3 regions of the Peribacillus sp. NPDC055009 genome follow, and region 1 is predicted to be linked to each of the others. Evidence: riboswitches for the same ligand, from Rfam matches in the RefSeq annotation. Region 1 holds a riboswitch; each other region holds the start of a gene.
The links. A riboswitch is a leader RNA that binds a small molecule or an ion and turns the genes downstream of it on or off. The one in region 1 is predicted to bind glycine.
Positions count from the first base shown of each region.

Region 2: linked by a shared signal. The riboswitch ahead of gcvT (glycine cleavage system aminomethyltransferase GcvT) and the one ahead of ACWF5P_RS02410 (amidohydrolase) in region 1 are both predicted to bind glycine.
Region 3: linked by a shared signal. The riboswitch ahead of ACWF5P_RS12405 (amino acid permease) and the one ahead of ACWF5P_RS02410 (amidohydrolase) in region 1 are both predicted to bind glycine.

Region 1 is NZ_JBSGVZ010000001.1:470,784-476,218, forward strand. Features, by position in the region: gene ACWF5P_RS02385 (AraC family transcriptional regulator) at 1-395, shown strand, start outside; gene ACWF5P_RS02390 (YtoQ family protein) at 529-978, opposite strand; gene ACWF5P_RS02395 (hypothetical protein) at 1,102-1,608, shown strand; gene ACWF5P_RS02400 (thioredoxin family protein) at 1,718-2,029, shown strand; gene ACWF5P_RS02405 (DUF1444 domain-containing protein) at 2,080-2,886, shown strand; glycine riboswitch at 3,124-3,230, shown strand; gene ACWF5P_RS02410 (amidohydrolase) at 3,353-4,540, shown strand; gene ACWF5P_RS02415 (DNA translocase FtsK) at 4,959-5,435, shown strand, end outside.
Region 2 is NZ_JBSGVZ010000004.1:168,313-173,747, reverse strand. Features, by position in the region: gene gcvPB (aminomethyl-transferring glycine dehydrogenase subunit GcvPB) at 1-296, opposite strand, end outside; gene gcvPA (aminomethyl-transferring glycine dehydrogenase subunit GcvPA) at 289-1,635, opposite strand; gene gcvT (glycine cleavage system aminomethyltransferase GcvT) at 1,653-2,759, opposite strand; glycine riboswitch at 2,898-2,981, opposite strand; glycine riboswitch at 2,985-3,072, opposite strand; gene ACWF5P_RS09105 (DEAD/DEAH box helicase) at 3,449-5,137, shown strand; gene ACWF5P_RS09100 (YqhG family protein) at 5,115-5,435, shown strand, end outside.
Region 3 is NZ_JBSGVZ010000006.1:249,468-254,902, reverse strand. Features, by position in the region: gene ACWF5P_RS12415 (FAD-binding protein) at 1-698, opposite strand, end outside; gene ACWF5P_RS12410 (amino acid permease) at 1,000-2,388, opposite strand; glycine riboswitch at 2,891-2,969, shown strand; gene ACWF5P_RS12405 (amino acid permease) at 3,176-4,519, shown strand; gene ACWF5P_RS12400 (DUF3311 domain-containing protein) at 4,796-4,996, shown strand; gene ACWF5P_RS12395 (sodium:solute symporter family transporter) at 4,993-5,435, shown strand, end outside.

The DNA of each region.
Region 1 (5,435 bases):
CAAAGTTGTGGGAGAAAGTCAATTCGGATGGAACAGGAGATAGGTTAGCGAAGCTGAACAATGGCCAAATAAATGGCTTGCTTGGTGTATGTATCGATAAGCGGGCTGTGGAAAAAAATGAAACGATGGATTATTGGATAGGTGCAGAGTATGCCGGGGAAGCGCCTGAAGAGTTTTCGACCCTTACGATACCGGCTTCCAAGTGGGTTGTATTTGAAGTTCACGGACCTATGCCTGATAGCATCCAACATGCTTGGAAGCGAATTTTTTCCGAATGGTTTCCTACCAGCGGTCATGAACATGCGGGCACTCCCGAATTGGAAGTATACACGAATGACGACGCTTCAAACCCAGACTATTACTCCGAAATTTGGATTCCCATTAAAAAGAAATAGTGTTCAACCATCAAAATTTATTCGTTTTTCGCTTGCAGGTGAGGTTAGGAATCTAACTTTCTCCTGCAAGCTTTTTATTTGGGTAAACAAAAATCCTTCATACTTGAGCTGGAAGGTTAAGGGACAGGGAGATTTACAGCCCTTCTTCAAAAATATAAGAAAGCACCTTCATGGCTTGGTTCACGGATTCGACCGTGACACTCGCCTTTTCCGATAATTCCTTTAAAGCATGGTGATGGGATTCCGGGCGAATCAAAATAAGCGGTTTACCCAGGGAAACGGCGGTGCTTGCGTCCATGGCAGTATTCCACTGTTTATATTTCTCACCAAACAGGGCGACGACAAGATCGGCTTTTTTCATCAAAAGACCTGTCCGTAAATTATTGATTTGGGAAGCGGCCGCATCCTTCAGGATAGGATTCGGCTGTTCCCCGAGGATATCTTCACCGATATTATCGGAGCGTTCATGATTTTCCATCGGGCCGACGAATTCTAAAGGAAGCTTCAGTGCAGCGGCCTTATCTCTCAACTCGCTTCTCCAATTTGAATGGATCTCCCCAGCAAGATACACGATTAACTTCATTGTTTTCCTCCTCGATAATAAAATTGCTTTCATTGTACCATGTTTTTTAGAAAATGGATGAATTCCGTAAATAAGGATAATATTATCCATATGGTAGTAAAAGAGACGGCTGGAGGAATGACGATGGCTTTATCGAATAAGAATTTTCTTGTTTTCCTGTTGATAAGCAGCTTGATCGTGGGCTGCTCAGGTATCGAAAGACAAACCGAAAAGGCAATGAAGGCTGCTGAAGTGGCTTTTCGTGACGATGAAAAACAGCCTAATCAAGAGGCAGGCCTAATTCAGGTCTATCTGCCAAACGATTTTAAAGTAGTGGAAGAACATGATAATAATTTGATTTTACAAAAAGGTGATAAGATTTATATATTATTTGTCAATCCGAATGAAAAAGAAGACAGCTCCGTGTTATATTTGGCCATAAAGGAACAAGAGGATCAATTTGAAGTACTGCATTCTTTTCAAACCGATGATAAATTCGGCTTTATTTCGATTAAAGAGATACCGAAAGAAAAGTATGAGCTTGCAGTGGGGATCGGCGGAGTGAAGCTGACAACCGAAACGGATAAAGACCAATTAAAAACCGATGCAAAACAAATGATGGAAATCGTTTCATCCGTGCCCCAGAAATAAGAGGACCAGTGACTTTCAACCGATCCGTATTAATGGTTGATTCCTGGAGACTCTGGTATGATGGGATTATAAAAAATAAGGTGTCATTTAGAGCAGGAGGAATATACAAATGGAAAAATTACAAACAGTAGAGCAATATGATGCATTTAAAAATGAAGGCAAACATATCTTTCTTTTTTCAGCAACATGGTGTGGAGATTGCCGTGTAATCGAACCGATAATGCCGGAGATTGAAACGAAATTTCCTGACTTTACATTCATTTATGTGGACCGTGATGAATTCATCGATGTGTGTGCGGCTAATGATGTATTCGGTATACCAAGTTTCATTGCGTATGATAATGGCAAGGAGCTAGGCAGATTTGTGAGCAAGGATCGCAAAACGCAAGAACAAATTGAGGAATTCATTCAATCACTATAATCAATTTCCCCTTCTCGCTGGGGATTTTTCAATGAAGAGGAGGGTCCGTCATGAAAATGGACAGCACGAAGCTGAAAAATATCTTGAAGGAGCGTTTAAAAGATGAGAATCGCTCATTCAAATTCGATAGCCAGCAAGATACGTTACGGGTGGAAAATGTGAAGACCGGGAAGGGGATTACCATCGAGTTGCCTCCTGTGCTTGCTAACTATGAAAACGTACAGGAAAAGGCCATCGATGAAATTACCTATTACGTGGAAGAGGCCCTGAATGTGATGGGGGAAGAACACAGTATGGAAGGCAAGGAGAAATTCATTTTCCCAGTCATCCGCTCGACCTCCTTTCCAATGGAATCCGAAGAAGGAAATCCGTTTTTATTCGATGAGCATACGGCTGAAACCCGGGTTTTTTATGCCCTTGATTTAGGGAAAACCTACCGTCTTATAGATGAAAAGATGATTCAACGGGAAAATTGGCAGGGTGACAGGATCCGTGAAATTGCCCTATTCAATGCCCGTTCCCTCACCACTGAAATGAAGTCGGATATCGTTGCAGGTAATGCATTTTATTTTTTGAACACGAATGATGGATATGATGCCAGCAGGATTTTAAATGAATCATGGCTTCGGGAAATGAAGGACAAGATCGAGGGAACCATGGCTGTGGCCATTCCCCATCAGGATGTCATCATCATTGCCGATGTGAAGAATGATACGGGCTATGATATTCTTGCGCAAATGGCGATGAGCTTCTTTGCCAGCGGTCATGTTCCGATAACGGCTCTATCATTCCTTTACGAAGAAAATGAGTTGGAGCCCATCTTCATTATGGGTAAAAACAAAAAGCCTGAACAATAATGAATCACAAAAGGACCGTGTCAGCATCTGGCAGCGGTCCTTTTAAAGTTTAATAGAGTTTATAACTCAGAGTTGATATTTATTTTTTAATCGGCGATAATATAATTGGAATATTTTGAGAATATAAAAAGAACAAGCGGATGAACGTTGTGGGAGAGTGCAGCATTGAGCCACTGAAGGAGCAAGTCCCAAAAAGATCCCTTGGAGCAAATCTCTCAGGTAAATGGAACCGCAGCTGGACGCAGCTCTGGAGAGTGCGCAGGAAGCAGTATGCCACCAAAGGGGAAATCTCCATGACCAAAAATGGAGCTAAACTCTCAGGTGAAAAGGACAGAGAAGGGGAGCGGTAAGTTTACGCAATCCTTCTCTGCCCTTTTTTAATTGGCACTTTGCATCGGAAGGCATGCAGCGAACATGGAACTACTAATATGCTCAACTTGAAATAAGGGGGAGAATAAACGTGAACGTGAAAAGCAAATTAATGAACATGCTGGAAGCCCGTAAAGGGGAAATGGTTCAAATCCGCCGTCATTTACACGAGAACCCGGAACTATCCTTCAAAGAAGAGAAAACGGCACAATATATCATTGATTTTTATAAGGGTAAGGATATGTCGATTCAAACGAATGTAGGAAATGGATTAGGGATCATCGTAACGATCGAAGGCGGAAAACCTGGGAAAACGATAGGTCTCCGTGCGGATTTCGATGCGTTGCCGATTAAAGAAGAAGCGGATGTCCCGTTCCGTTCAAAAAATGAAGGTGTCATGCATGCCTGCGGACATGATGGGCATACCGCTTATTTATTGGTTCTGGCAGACTGCATCAATGAGCTTAAAGATTCCCTATCCGGTACGATTAAAATAATCCATCAACATGCAGAAGAAACACCCCCAGGTGGAGCAAAGAGCATTATGGAATCAGGGTTTTTGGATGAACTTGATGCCGTTTTTGGAATCCACTTATTTCCGTCCCATCCTGCAGGGGTTGCCGGGTATCACGGCGGCTATTCGATGGCTGGACGGACCTATTTCAAGCTGGCGATTAAGGGTGTAGGCGGCCATGGTTCGTCCCCGCATATGGCCAATGATGCCATTGTGGCAGGCGCCCATTTCGTGACAGCCGTACAAACCGTGATCAGCCGCCGCTTGAACCCTTTTGATATGGGCGTGGTCACAATCGGCTCCTTCGATGGAAAAGGAAGCTTTAATGTCATTAAAGATCGTATAGAAATTGAAGGGGATGTTCGTTATATGACAGCAGAGACCCAACAGCTGATCGATAGGGAAATCCACCGCATCGTTAAAGGGATAGAAACGGAATTTGATGTTCAGTGCGAACTAACATATGTGCCTGATTATCCTCCGTTATATAATGACCCTGAATTGACTGGATTCGTGAAAAATAGTCTGGAAAGCATGAAAGACAAAGATATTAAAAAGGTTATGGAATTTCCGGTTTTCTCTGGTTCAGAGGATTTTTCGTATTATGCAGAAAAGATTCCTGGCTGCTTCTTTTACATTGGCTGCAAACCAAAAGGGGTGGAGAAGGCATATTTCAATCACCATCCCAAATTCGACATTGATGAAGATGCCCTTTTGATCGCATCCAAATCAGTGGCCCAAGTTGTATGCGATTTTTATGAATGGGAATAGTTCCATTGGTATATTTGTTTGCAAAAAAGTGCAGAAACCCACAAAACACCGTTCGGTATTAACGAACGGTGTTTTATGGGTTTCAGGATGCCACCGGAGGTTTCGTGAAGGATGCTTCAATGAATTGACCAGTCTGCTTCTTGCGCGGCATGAAAACTTAATCTCTTTGTAAACGCGATTTAACAGCGGTGTTTTATTTAAATAGTAGACTAAGGGCTAATGTTATTTCACGAAGTGCAGGTTTAAACTCATACCAGAAGGGGTTTAATAGGGTAGGAGTTCTGCGAAATACGTTAAGTTAGTAAGAGTGCGATAAAAAAATAGATACTAATCCCAATTTAGCTTAAATTTTCTCGATATTTTTAAAATAACTGGTAGAATTAGTTACATAACTACAGATGTAGAAAGAGTGATAGTTTTGAAATGGCTAAATAAGATGAAAAAATGGTTCCAAGCAGAGGAAATTATTGAAATTGAAGAGATTATTATAGATGAACCGCTTGATGAAGAGACATTAAGGAAAATGGATTTTTCAAAGCTTGCAAAGTCAAAGGAAGAAGAAATAAAGGTTTACAATCAAAAAGTGGAAAAAATGTCGCAGACGCCAGACCCTGATACGAAAATCCTGTTTCAATATCCAAAAGGGCAGTTCAAGTTTCCGCTCATTCCAGATCGTGAACAGAGCAAAAGAAAGCCTAGGGAAAGAAACAGGGAAGATCATGAACCAAAAAAGGGGAGCGCGGCCAAAGAAACAAGAAGGCCTGTGAGGGATCCTGAACCAAAACGGAGAAACTTCGAACGGGAGGAAGTCTCAAAAATAGTCCCTTCAAATACTCCATTCCGTCCGACGGAAATCCCTTCACCCATTTATGGGTTCCGTCGTCCGGAAAAAAAA
Region 2 (5,435 bases), on a different contig from region 1:
GCAAAGCCGTTGAAACGTGCCACGTTTTCATTTATTTTCGGATTATATTTCATCGTGCATGAACCCAGCGGATAAAAACCCGAATCCACCCCATGATTCCGTTTGGAGAGTGCTGTATAGTGACGCATGATATCCAGTTCGGACACCTCAGGCAGTTCTGCCTCTTCTTCACGGATGTAGTCGGCAGGAAGAATTTCTTCGAGCGGAATAGTTGCAACATCCATTTCTGGCAGACTGTACCCGATTCGACCGGAAGTACTGATTTCAAAAATGAGTGATTGATCTTGATTATTCATGTTGATCCCCCAATTCCTGCGCAAGTGCATCAATTTCTTCTTTTGTTCTAAGTTCAGTTACCGCAACCAGCATATGGTCTTTCAGCTCAGGATAAACCGTCCCTAAATCAAAGCCGCCGATCATCCCTTTTTCAAAAAGGCTTTTATTGATTTCTGAAAACGAAGCAGGCAGTTTAATGATAAATTCATTGAACGAAGGACCGTCGAATATCACTTCCACCCCTACTGCCATAATTGCTTTTTTCGCATAATGTGCTTTTTGAATATTTTGCACGGCCATTTCCTTGACACCCTTTTTCCCAAGGGCGGTCATTGCAACAGAAGCTGCCAACGCATTCAAAGCTTGATTGGAACAAATGTTGGATGTGGCTTTGTCACGGCGAATGTGCTGTTCACGAGCTTGTAGCGTTAGTACAAATCCCCTTTTACCATTTTCATCCACGGTTTGACCGACGAGTCGGCCCGGAACTTTCCGAACAAGTTTATTAGTAACCGCAAAATATCCACAATGAGGTCCACCGAATGCCGCTGGAATGCCGAATGGCTGAGCATCCCCCGTTACGATATCTGCACCGAGTGCACCAGGGGATGTCAAAGCTCCCAATGCAAGCGGATTACTGGAAACGATAAACATGGATTTGACGCCATGAATGATTTCTTCCATTTCCTTCAATGACTCGATCCGACCAAAAAAGTTCGGATATTGCACGATCACTCCTGCAATGTCCTCATTCGCCAATTCCTTTAAAGCAGCTAAGTCCGTCACACCGTCTTTATAAGGAATTTCGATCACTTCCACGCGTTGCCCTTTCGCATAAGTTTTCACGACTTCTCTTGATTCAGGATGAACGGTTCCTGAAATGAGAATCTTCTTGCGGCGTGTCTGTCCTGAAGCAAGCATGGCTGCTTCAGCCAGCGCTGTCCCGCCGTCATACATGGAGGAGTTAGCCACATCCATGCCCGTCAATTCACATATCATCGTTTGATATTCAAAGATTGCTTGAAGCTCTCCCTGTGAAATTTCAGGCTGATAGGGTGTATAAGCCGTGTAAAATTCAGAACGGGATAGAACATGATCGACGATGACCGGTGCATAATGGTCATAGACACCCGCACCAAGGAAGGAAGCATAGTTTTTAAGATCCGCATTCTTGGCAGCAAGCCTTGATAATTCTTTCATTAATGCTGGTTCCGATTTAGCAGGCTTGATATCATATTCTCCTTGAAAACGAACGCTCTCAGGGATATCATTGAAAAGTTCTTCAGCAGTGGATACCCCTATCGCTTTCAGCATTTCTTGTTTATCTTGCTCTGTCATGGGTAAATAACGATGTTTCATCTAATGACCATTCCCCTCTATTTACGTGGTTTTTTATAAAAAGGTGTTTGTATTATAACGGCTTTCAAACGTTTGGAACGGATCTCCACTTCGACTTCCGCATCCAGCACTGAAAATTCCTTATCGATAAGTACCAAACCCACGTTTTTCTTCAACGTTGGTGATTGGGTACCGGTCGTGACCTCGCCAATGACTTTATCACCGCTGTAGACCTTATACCCATGACGTGGAATGCCACGGTCTATCATTTCAATTCCCACAAGCTTGCGAGGAGCTCCTTTCTCCTTTTGCTCAGCAAGAACGGCTTTCCCGAAAAAATCAACTTCCTTATCGACTTTTACTGCAAAACCAATCCCGGCTTCTATCGGGGTGATGTCTGCTGAAAGCTCCTGCCCATACAACGGCAGTTTCGCTTCAAAACGCAGGGTATCACGAGCACCTAATCCAATCGGCTGAACTCCCTCTTCGTTTCCGGCATCCATAATCGCCTTCCAAAGGGCTGGACCATTTTCACTGTCACTATATATCTCAAAGCCATCCTCACCAGTGTATCCAGTACGGGATACCATCGTGGAGATACCGTTAATCATGACATTTTCCTTGAACTTGAAAAATCCAATTTCACTTAAAGCAGTATTTCCCGATAGTTTTTGTAAAATCTTCTCTGCAGCTGGCCCTTGAAGTGCCAGCTGTGTATAGTCACTAGATACATTCTTGATTTGGACATCTTCCGATAAATGAGCTTGCAGCCAATTGAAATCTTTTTCTGTGTTCGCTGCATTGACCACGAGCAGATAGTCATCCTCAGACCTTTTATACACGATTAGATCATCAACCGTGCCTCCGTTTTCATAACACATGGCGGAATATTGGGCACCGCCCTGTTTCAGCTTTGATATATCATTAGTCAGCATCTTTTGTAAAAAGGAAAGGCTCCCAGGACCCTTAACATCGACTTCACCCATATGGGAAACATCGAATAACCCAGCTTTTGTACGTACGGCTTCATGTTCGTCCTTTATACCCGAAAATTGGACAGGAAGTTCCCAGCCGCCAAAATCAATCGTTTTACCTCCGTATTCACGATAAACCTCAAATAGTGGTGTTCTTTTTAAATCGGTCAAAAAATGACCCCCTTCAGATTTTTTTAAATTAATTGGCTTCATTATCAAAAGCTTCTTGTCATTACGCATCAGATATATCCTGATTCATGATGTGAAAAAAGCACAAAAAAGGACAGAGAAAGCCCGTTTGAGCTTTTTCTCTGTCCTGAAACCTGAAAGTTTACCTATGTAATAGGTTTTCCCCTTTGGTGGCCGTCCCAAAACGGACGGCGCTCTCCAGAGTTGCGTCCAATAAGAGTTCTTTTGCCTGAGAGATTCACTGCTAAGTTTGCTCCTTCGGCGCTACATCCGTAGTCTCTCCCCTTATCTTCACCCGCATATAAATGGTCTACCAATGAAAGGAAGCGAATAAGCCACCAAACATCGGTAAAACCTCTGAGCATCGTGGAATGCATTCTCTGCCAATTCTCCTGAAACCTCAGAAACCGTTTGATTGGTCTCCTTCAGTAATCTTGGATAAATTAGAAGCCTATAGCCCATACTAAGAAAACGCGAACTGCAAAATCGATGTACAAAGATTCTTTGTAGCGTTGGGAAATTGGAATTTTCTAAATATACTTATATCCTACCCTAAGAAACTTATCTCTGCAATATCTTTTGAAGAGAAATATTTTTCTTACTTCACATATGAAATGTTCGGGTTTTGACCTTTTATTAAGGAAAATATGATTTAAGAGGGAGTTATTTCTATGAAAATCAATATATCCTTTAATTCTGAATGGAATGACGAGTTTCTGCAAAAGATGGAAAATGACGGTCCATGGGGAAACTGGGAGCTTTATAAGCTCGCGGTTCAAATGGAGGAAAATCTTATCATCCCTGATTTTGAAGGTTTACAGGCGCCCAAGCACCTTCCGCAGTTAACCCCACTTCCCCATCAATTGGAAGCAGCCAAGCAAGTGGTGGAAAAGATGAATGGAAAGGCCATTTTAGCTGATGAGGTAGGGCTCGGAAAAACAATTGAAGCTGGATTGATCCTAAAAGAGTATATGATTAGGGGCCTTGTAAAAAAAGTTTTGATCCTTGTTCCGGCTTCCCTTGTCACACAATGGGCTTTTGAATTGAATACCAAGTTTCATATACCGGCAGTCGTTCAGAGAAAAAGCTATGTTTGGGACTCCTGTGATGTGGTCATTTCATCCATTGATACAGCGAAACGAGCTCCACATCGAGATATCATTTTCAAGCAGGAATACGACTTCATCATTATTGATGAAGCTCATAAACTTAAAAATAATAAGACGAAGAACTATGAATTCGTCCAAAATCTGAAAAAGAAATTTTGTTTACTCCTGACAGCCACTCCGATTCAAAATAAAGTCGAGGAAATTTTCCACCTCGTTTCGTTATTGAAACCAGGCCACTTGGGAAATGCCTCACTTTTTTCAGAAAAGTATAAAGGGAAAGGCCGGAACATAATTGAAGATGAACACCTAAAGGAACTTGTCAACACTGTCATGATTCGAAACCGGCGGGCCGATACTGGCATTGAATGGACAAAACGGCATGTGGAGACCATCACCATTGAATTTTCTCCAACGGAACAAGCATTGTACGATGCTGTTTCCAAATTCAAACCTATTTCGGATGGTTCTAAAGGAAGCGCCTTTTCGGCTCTCACTCTCCAAAGGGAAGCATGCAGCAGCAGAGAGGCGGTCTTTTATACATTAAAGAATATGAAAAATAAATATGATCAGCCTTCCCCTGACTTTTTGGCAAAGCTTGATGATTTATTTTCTAAAGTGAATGAAACGGTTCAGAACTCAAAGGCTGAAAAAGCTTTGGAACTGATCAAGAAAATTGATGATAAAGTCATTATCTTTACCGAATACCGGGCGACTCAGCTATATCTACAATGGTATCTACAGCAGAATGGAATTTCTTCAGTTCCTTTCCGAGGCGGTTTTAAGCGCGGAAAGAAAGACTGGATGCGAGAATTATTCCAAAAAAATATACAGGTATTGATTGCAACAGAAGCTGGCGGGGAAGGGATAAACCTTCAGTTTTGCCATCACTTGATTAATTTTGACCTGCCATGGAACCCGATGAGGCTCGAACAGAGAATCGGACGGATACACCGCCTTGGTCAGGAAGAAGATGTGATGATTTATAACTTTGCCACGAAAAATACAGTGGAAGAACATATTCTAAAGTTACTATATGAAAAAATAAATTTATTCGAGAAAGTAATCGGCGAATTGGATGATATTCTAACCAAACTGGATATTAACAACATTGAAGAATATTTGATTGATGTAGTCGGTGAATCCAAAACAGAGGGCGAAATGAAAATCAAGATGGATAATTTTTCATCGTTAATCCAATTCGCCCAATCAATGAAGGAAGGTGAGGTTCATGCAGCAACGGGAAATTCATGATTTTTTAATAACTTACTTTAAAGCCAATGATTGTGAAATACTGGATAATGCACCAACCCACCTTACAGTCCAATTGACGATTGATATGGATAAAGAATTAATGAACAGACCCTTTTATTGGCATTATCTAGAAAAAACAGGCGGCGTTCCAAACCCAGCACAGATGACTTTCATTACCGATCCAGAACTAGCTCCATCCGATTTAAAGGGAGAAATGATTCATTTTGGCTCCCCTCGCCTTCACCAGATTATTCAATCTACCAAAAAGCTGGCAGGATATACTAGACTTTTTGAGGAT
Region 3 (5,435 bases), on a different contig from region 1:
ACTTGGGGGGCCCAATCCTGCCAGGCTTCAAACACCGCTTCAAAATCTTCCCATCCCCATGTGACGGAGAAAATCGATACCCTTGATACGGGGTGTACCCGAAAGGTAAGAGAAGTGACTATGCCAAAGTTTCCCCCTCCACCCCCGCAGCATGCCCAAAATAAATCACTATTAATTTTCCTATTTGCTTTAATAAGTTTGGCGCCCCTCTTTCCGCACGCCCTTACCATTTCTATTTCAAGCAAATTGTCACAAGTAAGTCCAAAGCGTCTCGATAACATGCCTATTCCACCGCCGAGCGTAAGGCCTACAAGACCAACACCGCTTTCGGTTCCAGCCGGAATCGTCGTGCCATACTTCCATAGCGTATTATATACTTGACCTAAATCAGCTCCGGCTTCGATTTTTGCAATCATTTTTTCACGGTTGACCTTGATATTGTACATTTCACTTATATCAATGATTAGACCGCCATTCACTAATGAAAAATTTTCATAACTATGCCTGCCGCTCCTAACCCGGAAAGGTGTATGATTTTCCCGGGCCCACTTCAATGAATTCAATACATCATTGGAATTCTGGCAAAACACAATGACCTTTGGAAATTTAGAAAAACTTAAGTTATTATTTATCCTGGCCTGCTCATACTCAGCATCATTAGGTGTAACGACCCGCCCGGTAAGTTTTGTTCTTTCCAAAATATAACCCCTTCCTCGGGTAAAGATGATGTTACATCCTATGAAAAAGTTGTCAGGAAGACACATTCCATAAGCGTCCCCCTGCTGGCATCCCTTGTTACGGGGACTACTAATTAGCTTTACTCGTGAGATTCGCTGATTTACTCGTTAAATTCCGCTGTTTTACTCGAGTTTCTCAGCTTCACTCGTAAGTTTCGCCATTTTACTCGTGAATTCCACCACTTCACTCCTGAATTCCAACAATCACCAAAGACAAAAAAGCCCTTCTCGAATTAAGAGAAGGGCTTTCTGATAGAGTTTCTTATCCCGAAATTTCATCATCGGATTTAACATCCAATGGTGTTCGTTTATCCATTTTCAGCATGTAATAACTTGCTACGACCAAGGCTAGGAAAACGATCCCGACAACCAAGGAAATCCGGGTACTAGGATTGATCCACATACCGACCAGCACCATCAGTAAGAAGGCAATTGTCGCATAGTTACTGTAAGGGGCCAACGGCATCTTGAACGGATGTTTCTCCATTTCAGCGGCATTTACCTTTCTGAATTTAAGCTCACTGATAAGTAAGACAAACCATGGAATCATCCCGGGTAATACACTCGCACTGTACACATAAAGGAATAATTGCGGCGGTGCAAGGTAATTCAGGATAACCCCGATGCCCAATCCTAATAGTACAGCGATCGTACAATATGCCGGCACTCCATTTTTAGATACTTTAGCAAAGACTTTTGGAGCTTGGCCATTCAATGCAAGTGTGTAAAGCATACGCCCTGCACTGAAAATCCCACTGTTGCATCCAGACATTGCCGCTGTGATTACGACAAAATTGATGATTCCTGCTGCTGCTGTGATACCTATTTTAGCAAAGGTTGAAACGAATGGGCTTCCTAAGTCATCCAGTTGATCCCAAGGGAAGACTGTCACGATGACAAATATGGCACCAATATAGAAAATTAATATACGCCATATGATTGATTGGATAGCTTTTGTTACGGTCTTCCTTGGATCTTTCGCTTCTCCGGCTGTGATGCCGATAAGCTCAACGCCTTGATAGGATGCCACGACAAGGGAAAGCGCAAAGAAGAATCCTGTCCAGCCTCCCGTAAAGAAGCCGCCATTTTCCCATAGATTCGATAATCCAATCGCATCCCCGCCATTCCCTATTCCAAAGAAGATAAGGCCTAGGCCGGCAACGATCATCAATATGATCGTTATGATTTTTATAAGCGCAAACCAGAATTCAAATTCCCCGAAGGATTTAACTGAAATGAGGTTGGCCGCCCCCAAGATGATCATGGCGACCACACCTGGTATCCAAGCCGGTAAATCCGGGAACCAATATTGCATATACAACCCAACCGCGATGATTTCGGACATTCCGACGATTACCCATTGAAACCAATTGCTCCAAGCAGTCATATAACCTGCCAAAGGATGTATATAGCTGCTCGCAAAGGTTGCAAAAGAACCTGTAGTCGGTTCTAAATAGAGCATCTCACCCATGGAACGCATGATGAAAAATATAAAAATACCTGCGATGGCATAAGCAAGCATTACAGAGGGCCCGGTCCATTTGATCGTGCTCGCCGATCCCATGAATAACCCGACACCGATGGTTCCGCCCAAAGCTATCATTTGAATGTGACGTGCTTCCAGCCCTCTCTTTAATTCCTTGTTCGACATGTTTAACTCCCCCAGATGCAATATCGGTAATGCTTTTCCATCCTTAACACGAACGACTCTCTATTAATTATTGCGGTTAGAAATGCTTTATCGAAAAAAGTATCAATAACACTTCAATTATGTTTTCTTATCTTATAATAGTAAATATTCTGTAAAAATACAATTGTATTTTTGAAATAAACAGTTACCAAATATATCTTGGCAATTTCCCTTATCTAAAAATATCATTTCAAAAAAATGATGTTCAATATTTCATAATAGTGATCATCCAAAAAACAAATTTTTCAAGTACCTTAATAAAAATTAAGACCACTATAAAACTACAGCTATTGCCGTTTTCACTTCAAAAAAAAATTGTTGACCTTCCGAAAAATAGATGATAGAATTCCAATATTATTTTATAAGCATAATGAATGATTCAGCAGTGGTAGATTATCACTGACAACATTTATTCACAACCGCATACAAGCAAGCGATGAATGCTATGGATGACACTATAGCAGGAGCAGCTTCTGGAGAGACTGTACAAGATGCAGCGCCGAAGGATTCACAATCTCAGGCAAAAGGACAGAAGAGTAACGAATGATAAAATTGTTATTCTGAACCCTTTAAGAGATTGGTATTATCCAATCTCTTTTTTTATTGTCCATTTTGTGGTTGGACTAAAAACAACAGCTTTAAAACCAATGGGAAAGGCAAGCTGGACGAAAAAATCAGTCCCTCTCTCCAAGACCATTCAGGTAAATTCATTCACTACCAAGACTATAAAAAGACGGGGGCGTAAGAATTGGCAAAACAAGAATTAAAAAGAGATTTAAAAAATAGACATGTACAACTGATCGCAATAGGAGGAACCATTGGCACCGGATTATTTTTAGGTTCCGGAAAAGCCATACAATTAGCAGGACCTTCCATTTTATTTTCCTATCTGATAATAGGGATTGCCTTGTTTTTTGTGATGAGGGCACTAGGGGAATTGCTCTTATCCAATGCAGGGTATACATCATTCACTGAATTTGCAACCGAATATGTCGGTCCATGGGCCGGCTTCGTGACAGGGTGGACATATTGGTTCTGTTGGATCATGACCGCAATGGCCGATATCATAGCTGTCGGCGTCTATATGCAATATTGGTTCGATATCCCTCAATGGATTCCGGCTCTAATATGCCTAGTCATTCTGTTAGGATTGAACCTTTTGACCGTTAAGTTATTTGGCGAATTGGAATTCTGGTTTGCCATCATTAAAGTAATCACGATCATCGCCTTGATCGTCGTGGGGATCATCCTTTTGATCATCGGCTTCAATACCAATAGCGGAACGGTTTCCCTAACGAACCTATGGAATCATGGGGGCATGTTCCCTAATGGCATTTCTGGATTCCTATTATCTTTACAGCTGGTCGTCTTCTCATTTGTCGGTGTCGAATTGGTCGGGGTTTCCGCAGCAGAAACGGCAAACCCGAGAAAGAACATTCCATCTGCCATCAATAAAATCCCTGTCCGGATTTTACTTTTCTATGTTGGTGCACTATTCGTCATTCTCTGCGTCAACCCATGGACACAACTGGATGCCACGAGCAGCCCATTTGTAGAGGTCTTTGCGTTAATCGGCATTCCTGTCGCTGCAGGGATCATCAACTTCGTCGTTTTGACATCCGCTGCTTCTGCATGCAACAGCGGTTTATTTTCAACGAGCCGAATACTTTATACGTTAAGCAGGAATGGCGAAGCCCCTGCTAAACTGGAAAAATTAAATAAACAGGCTGTTCCGAGCAATGCCTTATTAACATCCACAATCGTTGTATCAATAGGGGCATTATTAAGCAAACTGATACCTGAACAGGCATTTACCGTCGTGACGACCATCAGTGCCATCTGTTTCATATGGGTATGGAGCATTATCTTGATTTCCCATATCAAATATTCGAAAACAAGGCCTGACCTAAGAGCGAAATCGACTTTCAAGGCTCCTTTTACACCCTTTGTCAATTACGCCATATTAGGATTATTCCTGTTCATCCTTATTGTTATGCTATTCGCTGAAGCTACACGACTATCACTGCTCTTGACCCCAATCTGGTTCATACTTTTGGTAATACTATATAATTCTAGGAAAAAATATAGCTAAAGGAAATAAAGCCTTGAACTCACTATGAATTCAAGGCTTTATCTGTTTTATGAACATATCATTGTTCGGCTGTCTGCGTACAGTTGCTCAAATATATCAGGCAACTGCATTAAATTTTATATCAAAATAGTGTAAGCTAATATATATATTATCGGACCTTTTCCGTCATGTATGAATTTTTCATCCCGGTTTGGTCCACCCATCCATCAGTGGCATTGAAGAATAAACCCCCATTGGTGGACGTTTCACTTTATTTAAAACGGAGGGGTTTGTTTAATGAAGATTATATATATTCTTACTCTAGTTCCTTTTATAGGCATACTAGGATTTCTACCTTTTGTTAATAAAATAGAACCATATGTATTAGGGATGCCTTTCAATATGTTCTGGATGGCTATGTGGGTGGTCCTTACCTCTGTCATACTGGGCATCATGTATAAGCTGGATCCCAGGAATCGGGAAGGTGACCAGGAATGAATATTGCTCTCTTAATCATTTTAGCATTTTTACTTCTATCGATATTTTTAGGCATACGCTCTTCAAAAGGGAAAGATATGGACTTGGAACAATGGACGGTGGGCGGACGTGGTTTTGGTGCGATTTTCGTCTTTCTGCTGATGGCCGGGGAAATCTATACGACCTTCTCCTTCCTTGGCGGCAGCGGCTGGGCTTATGGCAAAGGTGCACCCGCTCTATATGTTCTAATTTACATTACTTTGTCTTACGTATTATCCTATTGGCTCCTACCGGAAATATGGAGATATGCTAAAGAAAATAAACTAATGTCTCAATCCGATTTCTTTGTAAGCAAATATAAGAGTCCTGGTTTAGGAGTTTTGGCTGCGCTTGTCGGTGTGGTATCGATGATTCCAGTGATCGTCGTGCAGCTGAAAGGATTGGGGATCATTGTCTCAGA